3 regions of the Oceanobacillus iheyensis HTE831 genome follow, and region 1 is predicted to be linked to each of the others. Evidence: riboswitches for the same ligand, from Rfam matches in the RefSeq annotation. Region 1 holds a riboswitch; each other region holds the start of a gene.

Region 1 (5,187 bases):
GCAGTTACTGTTTCGCCTACTGCATAAGCATCAATTCCCATATGCATCATTCTCATCACAAAAGATTTTCCTATAAACCCAGATCTTCCAGCACCAGCAACAAAAATTTTATTTGATTCTGTAATACTCTCCATTAATTTTTCTGCTTCATTTTCAGAAATTAATTGGAGTGATTGAGTTAATTCCTGTACGATTTCAAATGCATATTGTGTTGTTTTCATCACTGTATCACTATCCTAATTGGATTAATTCTTTCATTTCACGAGCAACAGTTTGTTTATCTTCTTTGCTTGTGATTCCACCACCTACAATGATAAGGTCCGGTTGGTGCTTAATTACTTCTGGTAGTGTTTCTTGTTTGATCCCACCTGCGATAGCCGTTTGGGCTTGTTTAACAACACTTTTAATAGTTGCGAGATCTTCAAAAGAGTTCTTCCCTACCGCTTGTAAATCATAGCCAGTGTGTACGCAAATATAATCTACGCCTAGTTCATCTAATTCTTTTGCGCGTGTCTCAATATCTTTTACGGCAATCATATCGACAAGAATCTTTTTGTTATGTTTTTTAGCTTCTTCGACGGCTCCTTGGATTGATTGATCTTCGGCTGTACCAAGAATGGTAATAATATCAGCTCCTGCTTGAGAAGCCTGACTTACTTCATATCCTGCTGCATCCATAATTTTAAGGTCAGCTAATACCGTTAAGTCTGGGAAAGCAGCTTTCATTTCTTTTACTGCTTTAAGTCCTTCATTAATAACGACGGGTGTACCAATTTCTACGACATCAATATATGGTTCAACTTCCTTCACTAATTCGATTGCTTCCGGTATGTTGACAAGGTCTAGTGCTAGTTGTAATTTCATGTTGACTCTCCCTTTCTTTTTTAAAGTATGATGTCCATTATAAGTTCTAACTATCATGAACGGAAGTACGCACTTTCAACACATATAGTGACAAAAAGTATACTGTAAAAGGTAGTATTATTTTTTGCAAATAAAAAACCATATACGATTGTACATGGTTTTTAAGCGTTATTTGTTGAATTTTCTTGTGTTGAGCGATCTAGATGGTCTTCTAAAAAATCTTTGTAATCTTTGCCCCAATCATACATTGCTTCTAATATAGGCATTAAAGTCTTCCCGCGTTCTGTCAGTGAATATTCTACTTTCGGAGGTACGACTGGATACACTTCACGATGAACAATAAAGTCAGATTCTAATTCTCGAAGCTGATTTACTAGCATGCGTTGGGTAATATTAGGCATGAGTGATTTCAATTCGTTAAATCGCTTTGTTCCTTCTTTACCTAAATACCAAAGAATTAACATTTTCCATTTACCGCCAATTACTGCTAGTGTTAATTCTTTTTCACAGTTAAAATCTCTATTGCAAACATGTCCCATGATTTAACTCCTTTCAACATAACCATAGCTATCTGAATGATTGTAAGAAATTATATCGTTTATATTTGTGTGCATCAAATAAGAAAAATTATTTAAATGTTCATAAAACAAATACCAGGTTAGCCCACCTATATTTTTATGCCAAAATATGTTAATCTAACGTAAGTGAATAACATAGAATTCTGCACTACTGCAGGAGAGGTTCGCGATTTAAATCCCTCTATAAAAAACTAAGGAGATAAACAACACGCTTCTTTGTGTTGTTTTTTTGATTGGATGAACTGTGAAAAAACAGTCGATCCATCATCAGTAAACATTATTTCCTTCTTCTTTTTTTATATGAGTTGGATATATTGATATTTGAGGAAAAGAGAGGAGAAATAATATGTTTCAAAAGTTGAAACTATCTATTGTTCAACAAAGAATGAGGGGGATGTGGAAATGATGCAGCAAATATATCCTGTAACACCTCATTCTTATGCTTATGAACTAAACAAGGACTTTCAATTCTCCGCAGCCCATTATATTCCGCATGATCAAGCAGGTAAGTGTCAACAAATGCATGGTCACACATATTTTACGAATATAACAGTTGTTGGAGATGAACTCGATGAAACTGGATTTTTAGTGAATTTCAAACAGATTAAGAATTTAATTCATAAACGCTTTGATCATGGAGTAATCAATGATGATGCTGCTTTTTCAGATGAGCAAGCAGTTGATTTTCCAACCACTGAGGTTGTTGCTCGTAAAATATATGAAATCATTCAGGAGTATTTAGATGGTCTGCAAAATAAGCCGAAGTGTATCCAAGTTTATTTACGTGAAACTCCTACCAGTTACTGTATTTATCGTCCAAAAGGAGGGAAATCAATATGAAGATTCCCGTTTTGGAAATATTCGGTCCTACGATTCAAGGTGAAGGTATGGTTATAGGTAGAAAAACGATGTTTGTGCGTACGGCAGGTTGTGATTACTCTTGTTCTTGGTGTGATTCTAAATTTACATGGGATGGATCGGAAAAAGACTCGATTCAACTGTTAGAACCAGAGGAAGTTTTTGATTCATTAAAAGATATAGGTGGCAATACATTTGGTCATGTAACGATTTCAGGCGGAAACCCTGCATTATTAAAGCAAATAGATGGATTAGTCGATCTATTACATCAACACCAAATAGAAGTCGCTTTGGAAACACAGGGAAGTAGATGGCAAGATTGGTTTACAAAAGTGGATGACTTAACATTATCCCCCAAGCCTCCAAGCTCAGGAATGAAAACTAATTTTACTACACTCGATAACATCATTGAGAGATTAGATAAAGAACAAGACGGACATTTTAGTTTGAAAGTTGTCATTTTTGATCAAGAGGATTTGACCTACGCAGAACAAATACATGTAAGATATCCATTTGTTACATTATTTCTACAAGTAGGGAATGATAATATAGAAGCAAGTGAGGATGATAGATTACTATCGGACCTGCTAGATAAATATGAAAAGTTAATTGACCTTGTGATGGAAAATAAGGTTCTAAAAGATGTTCGTGTATTACCACAATTGCACACCTATTTGTGGGGAAACAAGCGGGGCGTGTAGCCCATAATAAAAAACAAGGATCGTTGTTGCCAGCGTTCCTTGTTTTTTACATTTATACGAATCTATTTAAAGAAAAAGGGGATATATCTAAACTAGTTTCTCCTCGAATTGCCAATTGACTTAATAATTCTCCAACGGCACTGCTAAATTTAAAACCGTGACCAGAGAAACCACAAGCGACAAGTACATGTTGATAGTTTGGCAGTCGATCGATAATGAAGTCACCGTCTGGAGTATTTGTATAGGTGCAAACCTTCCCTTGGCTGTGCTGTATATTAGGAGACATGTATCGATGAACAAATTGACTAACATCTTCTTTATCTTCACGGTATGTTCCAAAAGTTTTCAAGGCTTCATCTGCCTTCACAGGATGGCCACCGTCATGTCTGCCAATTTTTATACCAGCATTATCAATACTAGGGAAGCCGTAGTATTTTTCGTTTCCATTATCAAAAGACCAGGCAGGAAAGGCATCAGAATGATAGATAGATTCATCTGTCTTGAACCACGAGAACGTCTTTCGAACTGGGAATAATGGTAGCTCATAGCCAAGTAAAGATAATATTTGATTTGTTCCTTTTCCCGCAGTGATGATAAGTTGCTTAGCTTTTATCGTATCACTTGATAATTGTATTGTTATGTGTTGATTTGTTACATCCAAATGGTGAATATATGCATTGGTATAAAAGGAGGCGCCGAGTGCTGTAGCTAAGTCTCGATAAGACTGGAGAACTTTTTCACTCATTAACACGCCAGAATTCGTTTCATAAACCCCCATTAGATGATCAGGTAACCGAAACCCATGCCATCTACTATTGATTTGCTTTGCTGATAGAATCTCAGCTTGTAATCTATATTGACGAACAGATTGAATCACATTCTGTAAAAATACAGAATTATCCCCTCCGATATTTAATACACCAGTCTGATGAAATATATCTTGATTAAACGTTTGATTGAGATCATTCCACAATTCTTGCGATCTTAATGCCAATGGGACGTATGCTGCTCCTTCGCCATATGCATGTCGAATAATTCGAGTTTCCCCATGATGGGAACCTTCTGAATGAGGTGGATCATTAGAATCAATCAGTGCTACAGTTTTTCCAGCTTTTGAAAGATAATATCCCGCTGATAAGCCCATCGATCCTGCTCCAATAACTGCAATATCGTAAATCAAGATTACCCCATCTCCTTTCCTTTATATATGAGTATTTTAATGGATAGTGGTTGAGGGTTCAATTAATAATTTCACTGAGCAGATTTCCTAAATGGGAAAGATAAATTCGTATTTTATGTAATTACGATAAGAACTTATATAAAAGACCTTTCAATAAAGTGGTTGCTTCGTTATAATTGTGTATATAATATACTGATTTTTCAGATTTAAATAATCTTATTTCAATCAACTTAGTAGTTAATATTATAGTTGTGAATACTGGCGGCATTGGAAAAGAGAAAATTAAATATGCAGTGAATGGCATGATGAATACAACGTTTTACTCAGATGAAAATTTATTAAAATACTAAAAAAGCTATCCTGACTCAAGGAGTGGATTGATGTGCAAGTGAAAACAGCTGTTTTACGTACTCAAGGAGCAGATTCACCGTACAAGGAAAGTAAACCTATTAAAATAGAGACGTTAGAATTGGATGCTCCTCAGCTTGGTGAAGTATTAATTCAAATAAAAGCTGCAAGTCTCTGTCATTCAGACTTATCCGTTATTAATGGAAGTCGACCAAGACCTCTTCCAATGGCTCTTGGGCATGAGGCATCCGGTGTGGTTGTTGAAGTTGGAGAAGGGGTTACATATTTAGAGCCAGGAGATCATATTGTATGTGTGTTTGTACCAAGTTGTGGACATTGTGTACCTTGTAAAGAAGGTCGTCCGGCATTATGCGAACCAGGTGCAGACTCGAATACTGCTGGAACATTAATTAGTGGTGGCATCCGATTACATGCTGATGGTGAAGCGATTAATCATCATCTTGGTGTATCTGCGTTTTCAGAATTTGCAGTGGTATCTAGAAATTCCTTAGTAAAGGTAAAAAAGGATATTCCATTTGAAAAACTCGCATTATTTGGTTGTGCAGTAATAACCGGAGTGGGAGCAGTTGTGAATACAGCCAATGTGAAGCTTGGTAGTACAGTTGCAATTGTTGGGCTAGGTGGAATCGGACTCAGT
Region 2 (5,187 bases), 640 kb from region 1:
TCTTTTAATACCATTGCTCCCAATTCATCTTCTCCTAATCGACTTATAAAACCAGTATTGTGACCTAATCTGCTTAATCCAATTAACGTATTGGTTTCTGTACCAGCAACACGTGGTTCAAAGGAGGACGTTTGCCTAATAAGACCGTATTTATCTGGGGTTAGTGATACCATTGTTTCTCCGATTCCAATAACATCCATTCTTTTCATACTCCTCTCCTTAAACATATCCCATACCATTTGAAATAAGTTTGGCTGTATCTCTTAAGTTTGTAATAACTGTTTCTTTTTGTTTTAGCATTCTATCTTTTGGACCTGCCACACTTACGGCTGCTAAAAGCTGTCTTTGACTATCAAAGATGGGAGCAGCTAAACAGTAGAGACCTTCTTCATTTTCTTCATCATCAATACTGTATCCTTGTTTCTGAAATAATTGCAGTTGTTCTTCTAATTGAGATCTATCGGTAATTGTATTTGCAGTGATTTTCTCTAATGTTATGTGATTTAATAAGCTGTTTTTCTCTGTTTCAGGCATAAAAGCTAAGAATGTTTTGCCAAGTCCGGTACAATATATTGGCTTTTTATATCCGGGTTGTGCCGTTGTTCGTATCGACCGGTCAGCATCCATTTTTGCAATATACACTAACTCATCTTTAGATAACATCGCCATAAATACAGTTTCCTTAACCGCTTTCATTAGATCGGCTAAATAAGGTTTTGCAACCGTGTGAATATCTAGTGATTCTAAAGCACTTGTTCCTAGAGGTATTAACTTTTCACCTAAGTAATATAGTTTCATGCTATCCTGTCGTACGTATCCTTCACTATGTAATGTTTTTAAAAGATTAAACGTACTGCTTTGTGGTAATTCTAACTTGTCGCCGATGTTTTTAATGGTTAGACCGTTAGTATGTTTTGCTAATAAGTCAAGAATGTCCAAAGCACGCTTAGCAGATTTAACAGACACTATTCCACCCCCTTAAATTCACATATGTGAATAATAATCATGTATGTGATTTTGTTGAATATACCACACTTTATTTATCTCGTAAAGACTATTTTTTTAAAGCATATTATGCCCGAATTAGTAGAAGCTAAGTAAAGTTTTAATTTGTTAAAGGAGTGTATGATATGTTTAAAGATAAAGTCGTTTTAATAACCGGCGCGGCCGGAGGGATAGGTTTAGAGGCTGCAAAAGCATATGCGCATGAGGGAGCAAAATTGGCACTAGTAGACCTTAAAAATGAAGCATTAGAAAAGGCTGCTAGTGAGATCGAGACCGAAGAAATTTTACTAATTACAGCTAATGTTGGAAAAGAAGAAGATGTAAAAAACTATGTGGATAGAACAAAAGAACAATATGGAAAAATAGATATATTTATTAATAATGCAGGTATCAATGGTCAATTCAAAAATATCATAGAACAGACAAAAGAGAATTTTAGTAATGTATTTGATGTTAACGTTATGGGTGTATTTTTTGGAATGAAGTATGTACTACAAGTAATGAAACTACAAAAATCTGGTGTAGTCATTAACACTGCATCTAATGGTGGGTTACTAGGAGCACCGGGTATGAGTGCATATGTTGCTTCTAAACACGCTGTAATAGGGTTAAATAAAACAGCGGCACTAGAAATGGCGGAATATGGTGTACGCGTAAATGCCGTTGCACCTTCAGGAGTTAACACAGAAATGATGCGAAGTATTGAGAAGAATGCAATGGGTGACAAGGCGGAAGAGGCTAGAGCTCAATTTGAAGCATCTGTCCCAATGAATCGTTATGCTACAGCTGGGGAGATTGCCAACCTCATGTTATTCTTATCTTCAGATAAAGCTTCATTTATTAGTGGTTCGTATTATCGAATCGATGGAGGTCAAGGGGCGACCTCTGTATAAAGAAGATGGAATAATAAGATTGACATAAACGCTAACAATACTTATAATCATTGATTGTACAACAAACATAATTTTGTTAGAGGTTCTTAGCTTCAACCCTCTATAAAAAACTAAGGACAAACAATGATTTATTCAAGTCATGTTCCTTAGGGGACATGACTTTTTTTATGGAAAAGGAGGTAATAAGTATGGTGGGAAGAGATGAAAATGAACTACAAGATGTTCAGTTGTTAGGAAGTCAAGGGACTACTTATGATTTTAATTACACACCGGAAGTGTTAGAGGTTTTTGATAACAAACATGTATCACGTGATTATTTTGTTAAATTTAATTGTCCAGAATTCACTACGTTGTGTCCAAAGACAAATCAGCCTGATTTTGGGACTATTTATATTAGCTATATTCCAGATATTAAAATGGTCGAAAGTAAATCATTAAAATTGTACTTGTTTAGTTTTAGGAACCATGGGGATTTTCATGAGGACTGCATTAATATTATTATGAATGACTTAATTGATTTAATGAATCCAAGATATATTGAGGTTCGTGGAAAATTTACTCCACGTGGCGGTATTTCCATTGATCCATATTGTAATTATGGTCGACCAGGCACAAAATTTGAGCAAATGGCGGATCAACGACTTATCCAACATGATATGTATCCGGAAAAAATAGATAATCGATAGAGGGAAAGTGTAAGATCCTCTAGCCTAATAAAGGGGAAGAGGACATTATGTATATTTATTTTAGTGCAATCTTTGTAGGATTGTTATTACTATCAAATATTCTTTCAGTTAAGTTATTTGAAATGGGAAGTTTTATACTCCCAAGTGCAGCTATCGTTTATGTTATTACATATCTAATGACAGATGTTATTGGAGAGGTTTATGGTAAGGCTGCAGCAAGGAAAACCGTCCTAGCTGGTTTTCTTACGCAAATAATTGCAATGATATTTATTTACATTTCTATACAATTACCACCTGCACCTGATTTTCATGCACAAGCAGAATTTGAACAAATTCTAGGTGGAAGTTTTCGACTTATATTTGCTAGCTTGGCTTCGTATGTTATAAGTCAAAATTTAAATGTATCTATATTTCATTGGTTTAAACATAAACATGGTAAGAAAAAATTATGGTTACGAAATAATTTAGCAACAATGTCTAGTCAGTTTATAGACACTGTATTATTTATTACCATTGCATTCTGGGGAATTGTACCAACAAATGTACTGCTAGGTATGATTGTTTCTCAATATATTTGGAAATGTCTTGTTGCATTATTGGATACACCATTTGCTTATATTTTGGTTAAATGGACCAGAAAAAAAGAAGGAAATAATCCAGATTATGTGATAAAAGCATCTTAATAAAAAAAGCTTTAAGCAAAGTCATCTTATCCAGTAATGGAAAAGTAAATATTGCTTGAAGCTTTTTTAATATGTACGTACCAAGTAATTAATTATGTTTTTTATAAATGATAGATAGGTTACAATAATAGATATAGATAGAATGATAAGTGTTACTCGAAATAGATAAGTCTTTTCAAATATATTTTTAAAATCAATCTGTAAATTATAAAAGATTACTAGTTTGGAGTGATAAAATATGCAAATTCGTAGAGAAAATGTACATAATAATTGGAAACAATTTACATTAATTAACGATCGTGACATGGAAGTTTCTATATTAAATTATGGAGGGATTATTACACGTATTATAACGCCAGATAGGAATGAACAGAAAAGAAATATTGTTGCACGATATAAAAATTTAGATGATTATATCGAGAATCCATTATATCTTGGGGCGATAATTGGTAGAGTGGCAGGAAGAATTCAAAATGGTAGTTTTTCCATAGGAGATAAAGAAATTCAATTACAAGCCAACGAAGGTTATCATGTGCTTCATGGTGGGAAGAGTGGATTTCATCAGATCTTATGGGATGTAACAACAATTGAAAAACCGGACTATGTAGGAATTCGACTAACTTATACAAGTAAAGAGAATGAAAGTGATTTTCCAGGTAATGTGAATGTAGCTATTACGTACTATTTGGATAATCAAAATGAATTAACAATTGATTATAATGCAATAAGTGATAAGCAGACTCCGATTACATTGACGAATCACTCGTATTTTAATTTAAGTGGAGATCTAGAACAAACCATACATGAACATGAGATGACATTGGACAGTGATCAGTTTCTGGAACTAGATGAAGAATTGATTCCAACAGGAGAAATGGTAGATGTAGATATGACACCATTTGATTTTCGAAGCGGACGTTGTCTGAGTATTGGCTTAAACAACGATTTCTATCAGAATAAGATTGTTGGATCGGGATATGATCACTTTTTTCTATTTAATCATGAAAAAAAACATGTCGTGAATATGGTTGAACCTAGAAGTGGCAGGCAGCTCTTTATTTCTACTAATCAACCAGGGATGGTCATGTATACATCAAATTCGGTAGATTCTAGTCAGCAATTTTATGAAGGCGAGGCAAAGAAATACATTGCCGTGTGTTTTGAAACTCAGGGGAGCCCTGCATCTTTACACCATGATAACCTTGAAACAATTCTATTAGAAGCGAATCAGCCTTATCAAAAAACAACAACATTCCAGTTTGGGGTAATTTAGTTCAGTAAGAGTAATAATAGTTTTTTTAATAGCATAGTGTATAGGATAAGAATTATATTTGCTTAGATAGAGGCTGGGACATAACAAAAAATTCTGGTCAAAAGACGAATGAAAACTAGAATAAGCGTAGTATATTTCTAAAGCGGTATTCCAAAGCAAATCATTCTTATTTATCTTTTGCATGTATACTTTTGTCCCAGCCTCTTCTTCAATTTGAAGTTAATAATAATTAAAGAAGGAGCGAATATGCTCGTGACTAAATGGACGAATAAAGATTGGAAATGGCTAACTGGAATTCTGATTGCCATTATTATTTTGGCTTTTTCACTGTGGCTAGTCGATTTCACTGTGAGTTTTGGAATTATTTCTAGTTCTGTTTCTATTGCCTTAGCTATAGTGGCTATATCCATGTCCTTGCAGCAGAATAAAGATAATCAACGCATGTTAACTTCAGTAATCAATATGAGAAATGAAGTAATTAATCATATAAAAGATGTTGCGGTTAAAGTAGATAATATTACAATGCTTGATATTACTGATTTAGTAGATGCGCATAAGAAAATGAGCAATATGGAGAAGATAGGGGAAAACAAATGCAAAATTGGTAGTGAAAGTAAAATCAATCATTTATCGGATGATGGAATTGA
Region 3 (5,187 bases), 1.2 Mb from region 1:
GATATTACTTCCAACAATATTACCAAGTGCTATTTCACTTTCTTTTTTCAACGCTGCCGATATAGACGTAACTAATTCCGGTAGTGAAGTTCCAATTGCAACTATTGTCAAACCAACAAGTGTTTCACTCATCCCTAGTGAATAAGCAATTTCAGTAGCATTTGTGACAACAAGTTGTCCTCCACCAATGATTCCAGCTAAACCAATAATCGTAATAAGACCATTTTTCCCCCACGAAATATCTTCATTCGATATCTCTTCTTCACGTGATTCTTTCCGACTTTTTAAGCCCACTTCGATAATATAGTACATAAAAATAGTTAAGAATAGTAACAGGATAACCCCATCACTTCTTGTAATCATATTCGAAGATAAGCCTTGAAGAAAAATGTCAGACATAAGTACAAGTAAAGCAACACTCGCGAGTAACGTAAATGGGATTTCTTTTTTTATTGTCTCATTTTGTACTTGAAGCGGGAAAATAAAAGCTGCCAAGCCAACTGTGAGTGTAATATTAAAAATATTACTCCCAATAACATTACCAATGGACACATCTGCAGTTCCTTCTAATGCAGCAATAATACTAACAGTAGCTTCGGGTGAGCTCGTCCCTAGAGCAACAATTGTTAACCCAATTAATATCGGTGGTACCCGGAGTAGTTTTGCAATATTAGAAGAACCATCCACAAACCAGTCCGCTCCTTTAACTAATAGTGCAAATCCTACTACCAACCAAACATACTCCACGTTTTCCACCCTTTCGATTTTAAAAAGTTCTTTGTATCCATTCTATCTTCTTATGAATACTGCGTCCATTTTCTATTGTTCACTACTTAATAAAATCGTATTCCCAGCTGAATCGATGACGATATCGTCTTGTGTTTCATAACCTAAGCGAGATAATCGCTGAATAGCAACTTGTTTTTTATCCTCAGATGGAAAACGCATGGTATAATTCTTTAGTCCGACTTCATTTTTTCGTGGGGTTGGTACGTTTTCTCCATTCCAAATATTAACCGCTAAGTGGTGGTGATAACCTCCGTCGGATAAAAACAACGCACCTGGATATTCTGTGACAACTTGAAACCCTAATCCCTCCGTGTAAAATTGTTTCGCCTTTACCAAGTCGTCCACATGTAAATGAAGATGCCCAACAATGGTATTGTCTGGAGACCCATTCCACTCATGGTTATTAGCTGCTTCTAATAAACCGTGCCCATCAAGGGGTTCTGTGCTCATAATGACCTTATTATCTATATTCCATGACCATTCTGAAGAAGGGCGGTCGCTTGCAATCTCTAAGCCATTTCCATCTGGGTCTGATATATATATCGCTTCGCTTACAATATGATCGGAAGCTCCGATATTCACCTGATTTGCAATATCTAATTCCATAAAATGACGTAAAAATGCCCCTAAATCTTCTCTGGTTGGAAGTAAGATAGCCACATGATATAACCCTGTTGTTCTCCCTTGTTTTGCGATCACGTTCGTTGGTTGCATCAGACTTAGAATTACATCCTGACCATTAGCGCTTAGCTTTACTTGATTAGCTTCTTTTTTTAATACATGTAACCCTAGTACTTGTTCGTAAAATCTAATCGACCTTTCTAAATTACTTACTTGTAGTGTAACGTCTTTTATATGCATTGTTGGAGCTTTAAAGAATTTCTTCTCCATATTTATATCCCTCTCTTATTATATTTTAATAGCAACTTACTTTATGTAATTAATTATATCTTTATAGCAGGGGTTGGTCAATATGATTCAACCTACCGTCTATTCTTCCTAGTTAAAAGTAAAAAAACAGACCTTCATTTGAAAAGTCTGTTTTTACTCGATATCTATTATGTCTAATTGTTAAGTGTATCTTAACCTTAACGAAACTCTCTTACATATTATCTCTTTTTTCCTCCCAAAGTTTTATACGCTCTTCATGGGATACTTCCTTATATACTTGATGCAACATCCAGAGATATCCAAAAGGATCAATAAACATGGCATTTGAAACACCATAGTCAGGAAGGTCTGTTACGGCTTGTACCTCAACACAACCGAGATCCATTGCCTTTGAATAGGTGTCTTTAATATTAGGGACTATCACATTAAACCATATTGTTTTAGGATCATCCTGACTCGGCGCTATCAATTCAAATTCAGGGTTTTCATCTAACATATGAAACCTTACTCCATACAAACTAAAAATAACCTCATTCTCACCCTTTGGTAAGTTAGATACCTCCACTCGTTCAATATCAAAAATCTTCTCATAGTACTCCAAAGCTTTTAAGCTGTCTGATACTACTAAATCAATTTCTACTCCTGTCATTTTTATCGCTCCTTTTTTATCATTTATTTCTATTTCACATGGAAGTTACGTTTGCTCTTTCTTTATTATATCAAGTTAATTTTACTATACTTAACAAACCGTTCAACTATTATCTCCTAAATTTTAATGACTATCTATCGAGATCCGATTAACCAAAAATCATTGATTTTATTACTTACAATTCATTCCATTTTGACAGATTACAAGCCTTCGATTATACTAATCTAATGTGATTTTATCACCGTGGTTCGTAACCATCCCACGCAAAAAAACTAGGAAGGAAAATTAAATATGAACGTAAAAACATTAGTAATTAATGGTGTAATAGCGGCACTATATGTCGTTGTTTCTTTATTTATTGCGCCATTTGGTTTTACAAATATACAGTTTCGCATTTCCGAGATGTTCAATCATCTAATTGTATTTGATAAGCGTTATTTCTTTGGAATTGTAATTGGAGTGTTTATCGTTAACCTCAATTCACCACTTGGTTGGTATGACCTCGTATTCGGGGTTGCGCACTCTGCTATTTCACTAGGAATTATTATTTTCTTATCTAAATTTATTAAGAACAAGTTGACGCTACTATTTCTAAATACGATTGTATTCACGTTTAATATGTTTATCATTGCATTTGCATTAAACCTTGCACTCGAACTTCCATTTTGGATCACTTGGTTTACAACTGCAATCGGGGAATTTGGTGTACTGTTGATCGGTATCCCTATATTCTACGCATTGCACAAGCGCTTGCGATTTGATAAGCTCAGATAAAAGCATGGAGAGCCTTAGACGAATGTCTAAGGTTCTTTTTTAAAAGTCTACCATTTAGAAAGGATGGGACAAATGATTGTTAGAGAAAGAAAAGATGAATTCATCTTAATTGTGCAAGATGATCATGCTCAAATATCAGGGGATATACTCAATAATTGGAAATTAGAACACTTTCAGGATGCAGAATGGAGAGATTCCGTTCTTTATGCTGCTTATCAGCATGATCTAGGATGGAAAGAATTTGATCGTCAACCATTTTGGAATGATGTCACCAATCAACCGTATACCTTTGCCGATTTCCCTAATGTACCTAAAACCGTTTTGTACAAGTACGGAATTAATGAAGTAGAAAAAGTTGATTTATACGCTGCATTACTCTGTAGCGAACATTACAAAAGATTTTTAGTTAATAATACCTCACTTGAAGCGCAAGCTTTTGTAGAACACGAAGAAACTAGACAAGAACGCATCATAGCTACACTACCTAATTTCAACAAACGTTTGTTTGAATTTCATTATGGGTTGCTCCAACTTTCAGATAACCTTTCATTATACGCATGTATGAATGAGCCGGGTGCTACTGGTGAAGATCAACATCCATTTTTCAAAAAAGGAATCCCAACGAATCATACCTTGCACCATATACTAGATGAACAGATGCAAGTAACTTGGCAAGATGAAGATACCATTGTTATGGATAACTTTCCATTTGATCGGCCTTTTCCTATTTCTATTCAATATAAACAAGTATCAAAACACAAAATACAACAGCATGGCCTTGTAGAAGCTTATGAACAAGCATCGCTAGAACAGCACCCCGTGCTTATTACTTCTCATACCAAAAAGGCTTCCGATTAATTCGAAAGCCTTTTTCTATGCTACTCCCCCCATTGATAAGGAGTTTCTTGATAAACATAATAATTTAACCAATTAGAAAATAGTAAACTACAATGACTTTTCCAACGATATTTCGGTTGCTTTTTCGGATCGTTGTCTGGAAAATAATTTTCAGGAATAGCTGTGTCAACACCTCGTTGATGATCACGAAGATATTCCTCCGCTAAAGTTTCAGCACTATACTCGAGATGCCCCGTCGCCATAATATGTTTTCCATCTTTTGAAGCGAGCAAAAATACACCTGCATCATCCGATTTAGCTAAAAGTTGAAGGTCCGGGTGTGCTTCAATCTCACTTATAGAAACATCAGTATATCGAGAATGTGGTGCAAAGAAATAATCATCAAATCCCCGTACTAAACGTTCATGTGGATGGAGCAGCTTATGTTCATATACGCCAAAACATTTTTGTGGCAAGTGATGTTTATCAATACCATAGTGATGATAAAGCGCAGCTTGTGCTCCCCAACAAATGTGCAATGTTGATGTAACATTTTCTTTGGACCAATTCATTATATCCTGTAATTCTTTCCAATAATCTACTTCTTCAAATGGCAAATGTTCTACTGGCGATCCAGTAATAATCATTCCATCAAACTTTTTCGATTTCACTTCTTCAAACTTCTTATAAAAAGTATCTAGATGATACTTACTCGTATGCTTTGATTCGTGTGATGACATTCGTAAAAATGAAATATGAACTTGCAGAGGTGTATTACCTAAGAAACGCAATAATTGCGTTTCCGTTTTTTGCTTTTCTGGCATTAAATTGAGGATTAATATATTCAGCGGTCTGATATCTTGTGTAATAGCACGTTGGTCATCCATAACAAAAATATTCTCTTTTTCTAAAATATCTTTTGCAGGTAAGTGTATCGGTATTTTAATTGGCATCTGTCGTACCCTCCACAATTAAGTTAATTTTAATTGTAAAGGCTCACGTGAAAAGTTCAACCCTATTCGGAAAATTTTATCTAAAAATTATGGACAATTAATCAATTACGTCTATAACTTTTTTTACCATTCTTTATAAGTTCCGCTGTCTTACGAAGATCCTCCACCTTATAATCTACATGACACTTATAAACATCAATTGAAATAAACATCTGTATGTTCCTCCTCAACTATTTCTTACATTCTTTATTCTATTGAATCAGGACATTTTCGTAGTCGGCTGATGGACCGATT

The links. A riboswitch is a leader RNA that binds a small molecule or an ion and turns the genes downstream of it on or off. The one in region 1 is predicted to bind preQ1.
Region 2: another riboswitch for preQ1. It lies ahead of queF (preQ(1) synthase); the one in region 1 lies ahead of queD (6-carboxytetrahydropterin synthase QueD).
Region 3: another riboswitch for preQ1. It lies ahead of OB_RS02420 (QueT transporter family protein); the one in region 1 lies ahead of queD (6-carboxytetrahydropterin synthase QueD).

The regions. Positions count from the first base shown of each region.
Region 1 is NC_004193.1:2,882,285-2,887,471, reverse strand. Features, by position in the region: gene hxlB (6-phospho-3-hexuloisomerase) at 1-221, opposite strand, end outside; gene hxlA (3-hexulose-6-phosphate synthase) at 232-864, opposite strand; gene OB_RS14330 (winged helix-turn-helix transcriptional regulator) at 1,026-1,403, opposite strand; PreQ1 riboswitch class I at 1,596-1,643, shown strand; gene queD (6-carboxytetrahydropterin synthase QueD) at 1,845-2,282, shown strand; gene queE (7-carboxy-7-deazaguanine synthase QueE) at 2,279-3,001, shown strand; gene solA (N-methyl-L-tryptophan oxidase) at 3,054-4,181, opposite strand; gene OB_RS14310 (zinc-dependent alcohol dehydrogenase family protein) at 4,564-5,187, shown strand, end outside.
Region 2 is NC_004193.1:2,242,590-2,247,776, reverse strand. Features, by position in the region: gene OB_RS11370 (sugar kinase) at 1-200, opposite strand, end outside; gene OB_RS11365 (IclR family transcriptional regulator) at 220-966, opposite strand; gene OB_RS11360 (SDR family NAD(P)-dependent oxidoreductase) at 1,131-1,898, shown strand; PreQ1 riboswitch class I at 1,972-2,018, shown strand; gene queF (preQ(1) synthase) at 2,087-2,584, shown strand; gene OB_RS11350 (queuosine precursor transporter) at 2,632-3,267, shown strand; gene OB_RS11345 (aldose epimerase family protein) at 3,506-4,540, shown strand; gene OB_RS11340 (hypothetical protein) at 4,787-5,187, shown strand, end outside.
Region 3 is NC_004193.1:465,056-470,242, reverse strand. Features, by position in the region: gene OB_RS02435 (calcium/sodium antiporter) at 1-747, opposite strand, end outside; gene OB_RS02430 (VOC family protein) at 820-1,680, opposite strand; gene OB_RS02425 (VOC family protein) at 1,892-2,329, opposite strand; PreQ1 riboswitch class I at 2,567-2,611, shown strand; gene OB_RS02420 (QueT transporter family protein) at 2,621-3,103, shown strand; gene OB_RS02415 (DUF3891 family protein) at 3,176-3,961, shown strand; gene metA (homoserine O-acetyltransferase MetA) at 3,982-4,893, opposite strand.